Regions from separate parts of the Synechococcus sp. JA-2-3B'a(2-13) genome, predicted to be linked through region 2. Evidence: predicted binding sites of a transcription regulator. Region 2 holds the regulator's gene; each other region holds the start of a gene.

Region 1 (2,270 bases), 890 kb from region 2:
TCCAGCATAGCCAACCGGATCCCGCCAACCCTCTCCCTTTTGAGGGAAGCAGCTAAACCTTGGCCACCACCACCTGCTGCGGCTGATCCTGATACTTGCCAGCGCGGTCGGCGTAGGTCACTTGGCAGGGATCCCCTTCCAGAAAAAGAAGCTGGACCACCCCTTCGTTAGCGTACACACGGCAGTCAGCGCTGGAGGCGTTGGAAAACTCCAGGGTGAGATAACCCCGCCATCCCGCCTCAGCGGGCGTCAGGTTGGCAATCAGGCCCACCCTGGCATAGGAAGATTTGCCAATGCAGATCACGGTAATGTTATCCGGAACTTGCAGCCGCTCCAAAGACACCCCCAACCCATAGGAGTGGGCCGGGATGATAAAGTAATCCCCCATCTCGTCGTGGTGCAGCTCCACCGCTTCCAGATTCTTGGGGTTAAACCGCTTGGGATCCACCACCGTGCCGGGCACATGGCGAAAGATCTTGAACTCCACCGGCGACAGGCGGATGTCGTAGCCATAGGAGGACAGCCCGTAACTCAAAACAGGCCGAGACTCAACAGCGCGCACCAGCTCAGGACAGAAGGGCTCAATCATCCCTCGCCGCGCTTGCTCACAGATCCAGCGGTCGTTTTTCAACATGGCTACAGCCGGCTTCCTGGAGAGTGAGGGCACATCTGGTGGACAAGCTCCAGTCTTATTGGGACTCCGCCCCCCTGACGCGACCCGTGTTGCCTAGGTCTTTCGGAGCGGAAACTGTTTGCGCTAGCGGTGCGGAGCAACATGGGCTGCTGTAGGCATAGCACCTGTGCCGCTGACTTGAGGGGGATCCAGAGAACAGGCAACATTCCCATCGGCAGTGCGGAGCCCTGGGCCTGGGATGCCACGTAGGCGCAGCTGCGTGATCAAGTCGGCCCGCTCCAGAAACGAATCTGGCATCTCCGGCCCGGTGATCACCATGTCCATGGAGATGGGGCGCTGGTCGATTAAGCTCAGCACTTCCGCTTCTGGGATCAGGCCCAACTTCACAGCCAAGCTCAGCTCATCCAACACCACCAAGTCATAGCGGCCACTCCTGACAGCCTCCTGGGTAAATTGCCACAGCTCATCCAATGCCACCCGCTCCTCAGGCTCTAGGTGAGGTGTATCGATGCACCGGTGCAGGCGACAGCGAACCCACTCCAAGGATCTGCCCAGGGAGAGACGATTTTCGGGCCCCTGATTGATCCCACCCTTGAGAAATTGCACGATCAGCACCCGCGTTCCCTGGCCTGCCAAGCGCATCGCCTGAGCCATGACGGGCGTAAACATGCCCCGGCTGGGGTGGGTGTAAAGCTGCAGGGATCCCTGGGGAACCAACTGGGCGGAGAGGGATCCATTCTGCTGAAGGAAAAGCTCGCCGGCAGCAGGGCTGGCTTGAGCCGCAGGCTGTTTGGCGCGGGCTACAGGAGCGGCATCCTTGGAGGAAGGCATAGGATTTGGAGAAGCAGTGCAAACCACGTTCTATCTCGCGAGCAGGCTAGAGAACACGGCCCTAGGTTATAGGGCCTACAAGTGGTGGAGAGCGTCGGCTATGGATTCCATGAAACACCACCTGTGCGTATCCGTCAATGAGTCGGTTCTGCTTCTAGCTGGCATACAAATCATTCCCAATAGAGTAATAGAAAATACAATCCTTGCCCATCCTAGCCTTTTGGCACAAGAGGCAATACCTGAAAAGCTTTGACAGGGGATCTCAATAAAATTTCAGGCCTAGCCCAGAAGCTTGTGTGTGGGGCTATCTCACTTGAGTATAGAGGTGCTCTATAAAAATTTGAGAAAAAGATCAATTTCTTCCAAATAAGATTAGGTTGTGTTGATCTTTCATTTGAGCCAAAAGAGAGCACTGACGGGATAGAGAAAACTCAAGAAGTTCCTGGCCAATTTGTCAAAACGAGAACATAGATGCCGGTACTGCTTTAACTTATGAAAAAAGCATTCGATTAAATGCCTCTCTTGATACAGATGCTTGTCATAATGCCGCTGCGTCTTTCTATTCCTTTTAGGCGGAATAACCGCTTGAGCTTCCCCTATCTTCTCAATCAACTTATCCGCATCATATCCTTTATCCCCAATTACTTTGGTATCCTTTCTCTGCCAGCCCTCTATCAATTCTTCCCCTTGAGTAATATCGCTCTTTTCTCCGCCAGTTATTCTCAATTCCAGCGGATTTCCCAACCCATCTACACTCACATGAATCTTGGTGCTGTATCCGCCTCGGCTTCTCCCCAAAGCTTGC
Region 2 (2,270 bases):
CCGGCAGCAGGTTGGCAAAGGGCCCCCCCAGGTATTTGTAAAGAGGCAAGCCCACTGCTTCCGCAGCCGCTTTGGCTGTCGCCAGAGAAACTGCCAAAATAGCGTTGGCCCCCAGGCGGGACTTGTTGGGGGTGCCGTCCAGGTCGATCAGCAACTGGTCAATACGGGCTTGGTTGAGGGCATCTTCTCCCTGCAGCTCCGACTGGATGGGGCCAAGGATGTTTTCCACCGCCCTCAGCACACCCTTACCGCCGTAGCGTTTGGGATCCCCATCCCGCAGCTCATGGGCCTCGAAGGTACCGGTCGAGGCACCGCTGGGAACCTGCGCCAAGCCCGTTGCTCCATTGGCTAGACCCACCAGGGCTTCTAGGGTGGGACGCCCTCGCGAGTCGAGGATCTCATGGGCGGTAATCCACTCGATGGCTGTTTCCACAGTTACACCTCAGCAATTGGCTAGATAGCTCTGGCCAAAGCCAGATCCCCCCATAGACTAGTAGATTCTTGCCCGCGATCCGGTCAGCTTCCAGAAAACTTTAAGTCTGTCCTTCGGGCACAGAGATTCTTCAAGGCTGCAGCAGTAGACTGAACATAAGCCGGGTAGAGCTTCAACCAACCATCGAGCGGGGTTTGCCTAGGCAGGGTGCTGCTCAGGAGGTGTTCTCCTCTTCCTTCTAGGCAAAGCGATGGCTCAGCCGCATCGGGTCGTGTACGGTGATCTTCTTCTTGTGAATGGAGATGTACTTCTTCTTGCGCAGCTCTCCCAACAGGCGGGTGATGGTGACGCGGGTTGAGCCAATAGCCTCGGCAATGGCCTGGTGAGACAGCTTGAGATCGATGGTGACCCCATCTGGGCCAGGCACCCCGAAATCGCGACAGAGAATCAACAAAAAGCTGACCAGACGGGATCCCATGTCGCGATGAGCCAGCGTCTCGATCATCATCTCCGTTTGCAAGATACGAGACGACAGGCTTTTAACCAGCAACATGGCCAGTTCGGCGTTCTCCTGTAGGGATTTCTCCACCTGCTCGATCGGCAGAGAGAGCAACTCAGTAGGTGTAAAAGCCACCGAGTGATAAAAGCGGTCGGAGCGCTGTCCCGTGATAAAGGAGAGCACGCCGAAGATGCTGTTTTCGCGCAGGAGGGCAACGGTGATTTCCTCCCCCATTTCGTAGACCCGCGAGAGCTTAACGGCTCCCTTCACCAAAAAGTAAACCCGCTCCGCCGGATCCCCTGGAAAAAAAATGGTCTTCCCGCGCTCGAACGTTTCGATAACCGGAGGATGGTGAGGGCCTCCCAATTGCTTGAAGGCTGTGATCAGAGATTTTTCCGCTACGGCCACCGCCATACTCATCAACCTTTTAAGGTCAGTTTATACCTAAGATCAACCTATTAAGATCAATCTAGAAGCATTAGGCTAGGTTGCAACCCCTTGACTTCAGAATCGATGATGATACCAAGATTTACCCTAAAGTAGAAGGTTCTGCCCAGGCATCTTTGTAGCACGTGCTACATTTTTGAGTCTCGTTTTTGCCCCAGAAAGGGATCCCCAACCGAAAGCAGGGGTTAGGATAAGAGCCATTGTCGCTGGGGGTTGCGTCGGCCCTTGGCGGTAGAGAGTGGAGTGGGTTGGAACATTCTATCTACCTATCTATGGGGATCCCAGAGGTTATCATTGCTGCACCTTCTCAACTGAGCCGCCAGCATTTCACAGTGCGGATGCCGGATCCGGCCAATCACCTGCTGGAGGTGGAACTGCAGATCCAAGAGGTGGATCCAGAGGTGCCTTTGCGGCTGCGACTGCCGGTGTGGACGCCGGGATCCTACTTGGTGCGGGAGTATGCCCGTCATGTGCAGGAGTTTCAGGCGGCAACTGAGCAAGGGATCCCTTTGGCCTGGCGGAAGGTGGACAAGAACACCTGGCAGATCGATCCGCCGGGCTGTTCTGCCGTGAAGGTGTGCTACCGGGTCTATGCCTATGAGCTGACGGTGCGCACAAACCATCTGGATTTGACCCACGCCTATTTCAACGGGGCAGCGCTCTTCCTCTACGTGCCCGGTCGCGAGCGGGAACCCTACACTTTGACGGTGATCCCCCCCAAGCCGGATTGGCACATCGCCACCAGTTTGCGGCCCTTGACCTCTCCTTCTGAGGATCCCACTTCCGGCCAGTCTTTTGTGGCGGAAGACTACGACGAGCTGGTGGATAGCCCGGTGGAGGTGGGTCCACATCGAGTGCAATCGTTTGAGGTGGAAGGGATCCCGCATTACC
Region 3 (2,270 bases), 270 kb from region 2:
CTTCTGCAGGTTTTCCAGGGCATCCAGCAGGGATCCAGGCGTGGAAGGGATCTTGGCCAGCTCTTCCGGCTCCAGATCGTAGATATCTTTGTCCAAGGGCTCGCCGGGATGGATCTTATTCTTGATCCCGTCCAGGCCAGCCATCAGCATGGCCGAAAAGGCGATGTAGGGGTTGCAGGTGGCATCCGGGCAGCGGAACTCCAGACGCTTGGCCTTGGGATTGTTGCCGGTCACCGGAATGCGAATGGCAGCGGAACGGTTGCCCTGGGAGTAAGCCAGGTTCACCGGCGCCTCGAAGCCGGGCACCAAGCGCTTGTAGGAGTTGGTGGTGGGGTTGGTGAAGGCCAGGATTGCCGGGGCATGCTTGAGCAGGCCACCGATGTAGTAGAGAGCTGTCTCGCTCAGGTTGGCATAGGTGCCTTCGCTGTAGAACAGGGGCTGGCCATCCTTCCAGAGGGACTGGTGGGTGTGCATGCCGGTGCCGTTGTCGTTAAATAGGGGCTTGGGCATGAAGGTGACGGTTTTGCCGTGCTTGCGGGCCACGTTCCGGATCACGTATTTGTAAACCATCATGTAGTCGGCAGCCGTGATCAGATCGGCAAAGCGATAGCCCAACTCCCCTTGCCCGCCGGTAGCCACCTCGTGGTGATGCTTCTCGATGGGCACCCCCAACTTGCCCATGGTCAGCAGCATCTCGGTGCGGATGTTTTGATGGGCATCGGTGGGCGGTGCCGGGAAATAGCCCTCTTTGTAGCGAGGCTTGTAGCCCAGGTTGCCACCTTTCTCCTCGCGGCCCGAGTTCCAGCGACCTTCGATGGAATCCACGAAGTAGTAGGCCGAGTTTTGGGTTTGGTCGAAGCGAACATCCTCAAAAATGAAAAACTCCGCTTCCGGCCCGAAGTAAGCCGTATCGGCAATGCCCGTCGATTGCAGATAGGCAACGGCACGGGCGGCAAGGCTGCGGGGACAGCGGCTATAGGGCTGGCCAGTGCGCGGCTCAACAATGCTGCAAGTTATGCTGAGGGTGGGCACCTCCAGAAAGGGATCAATCCAAGCCGTCTTGGGATCCGGCACCATGTACATGTCCGACTCGTTGATCGCTTTCCAGCCCCGGATACTGGATCCGTCAAAGGGAAGCCCCTCGGTGAAGGTTTCTTCCTTGATCATCGAGGTGTGGAAGGAAACATGCTGCCAGGTGCCAAAGATATCCACAAACTTGAGATCCACTATCTGGACGTTGTTGTCCTGGATCATCTGAAGCACTTCTTGGGGCGTGGATGCCATTACTCTCTCCTGATTGGGTTGCGGTTAAGACTGGGGGAACTGTGGCTGAAACAAATGGGATCCCAGCAGGTGATCCCCACGCTTCGACCCAGACAGGCCAAAAACGCTCACTCATCCTAGAAAGGCCAACACGGGTATTTTGTAGTTTCTGATACAAAATTCATTTGAGCTCCGCTTTCTGACCAAGACCAAATTGCTGGCCATCTCAGACACCTCTTTTCCTTCTGGCTTGGGTCAACCGGGATTGGGTGTTGGGGATCCAAAACTTGGGCAATGGCCGCCACTTGGCCAACCTCTGGGCAGAGATAACCCTATGGGATGGGCAAAAAAGGCCCCAATGGCCTGAGGCGAGCGAAAATGAGGCTAATAGGCCTCGGCCTCGACCGGTTCGCCAAGGGGTGTTAAGCTAAAGCGTAGTCGTTATGAGTTTGGCTTTTATTCCCATTGCAGAAGGAGAGACATCGGATGACAGAGCAAAGTCGGGTTGAGAATGTGGTGATTATCGGCTCCGGCCCTGCTGGGTTTACAGCAGCCATTTACGCTGGGCGTGCCAACCTGAAGCCGGTTGTGTTTGAGGGGTTCCAGGCGGGCGGGATCCCGGGCGGGCAACTGATGACCACCACCGAGGTGGAGAACTTTCCGGGCTTTCCCGAGGGCATCACCGGCCCCCAACTGATGAAGAACATGCGGGCTCAAGCGCAGCGGTGGGGGGCAGAACTTTACACCGAAGATGTCACCTTTGTGGATTTAAGCCAGCGGCCCTTTGTCGTCTGTTCTGACGAGCGGGAATTGCGCACCCACAGCCTGATCATCGCCACCGGGGCCACAGCCAAGCGCCTACACCTGCCGGGGGAGGAGACCTACTGGAACCGGGGCATGTCAGCTTGTGCTGTCTGCGATGGGGCTATGCCCATGTTCAGAGGGGTGGAATTGGTGGTGATCGGCGGCGGCGATACTGCCTGTGAGGAGGCCACCTACCTGACCAA

What was found. The regulator NtcA, encoded in region 2, controls nitrogen genes in cyanobacteria. The targets are predictions, from matches to a motif close to GTANCNNNNGNTAC.
Region 1: a site for NtcA is predicted at 1,650-1,663, ahead of CYB_RS07955 (cob(I)yrinic acid a,c-diamide adenosyltransferase). Genes of this name have one in related genera too.
Region 3: a site for NtcA is predicted at 1,426-1,439, ahead of glnA (type I glutamate--ammonia ligase). Genes of this name have one in related genera too.

Annotation. Positions count from the first base shown of each region.
Region 1 covers NC_007776.1:1,748,291-1,750,560, forward strand. Annotated here, with positions in the region: gene dcd (dCTP deaminase) at 53-634, opposite strand; gene CYB_RS07955 (cob(I)yrinic acid a,c-diamide adenosyltransferase) at 758-1,465, opposite strand; one part of gene CYB_RS14525 (IS5-like element ISSoc13 family transposase) at 1,856-2,270, opposite strand, start outside.
Region 2 covers NC_007776.1:2,637,013-2,639,282, forward strand. Annotated here, with positions in the region: gene eno (phosphopyruvate hydratase) at 1-433, opposite strand, end outside; gene ntcA (global nitrogen regulator NtcA) at 672-1,346, opposite strand; gene CYB_RS12050 (M61 family metallopeptidase) at 1,628-2,270, shown strand, end outside.
Region 3 covers NC_007776.1:2,903,210-2,905,479, forward strand. Annotated here, with positions in the region: gene glnA (type I glutamate--ammonia ligase) at 1-1,284, opposite strand, end outside; gene trxB (thioredoxin-disulfide reductase) at 1,750-2,270, shown strand, end outside.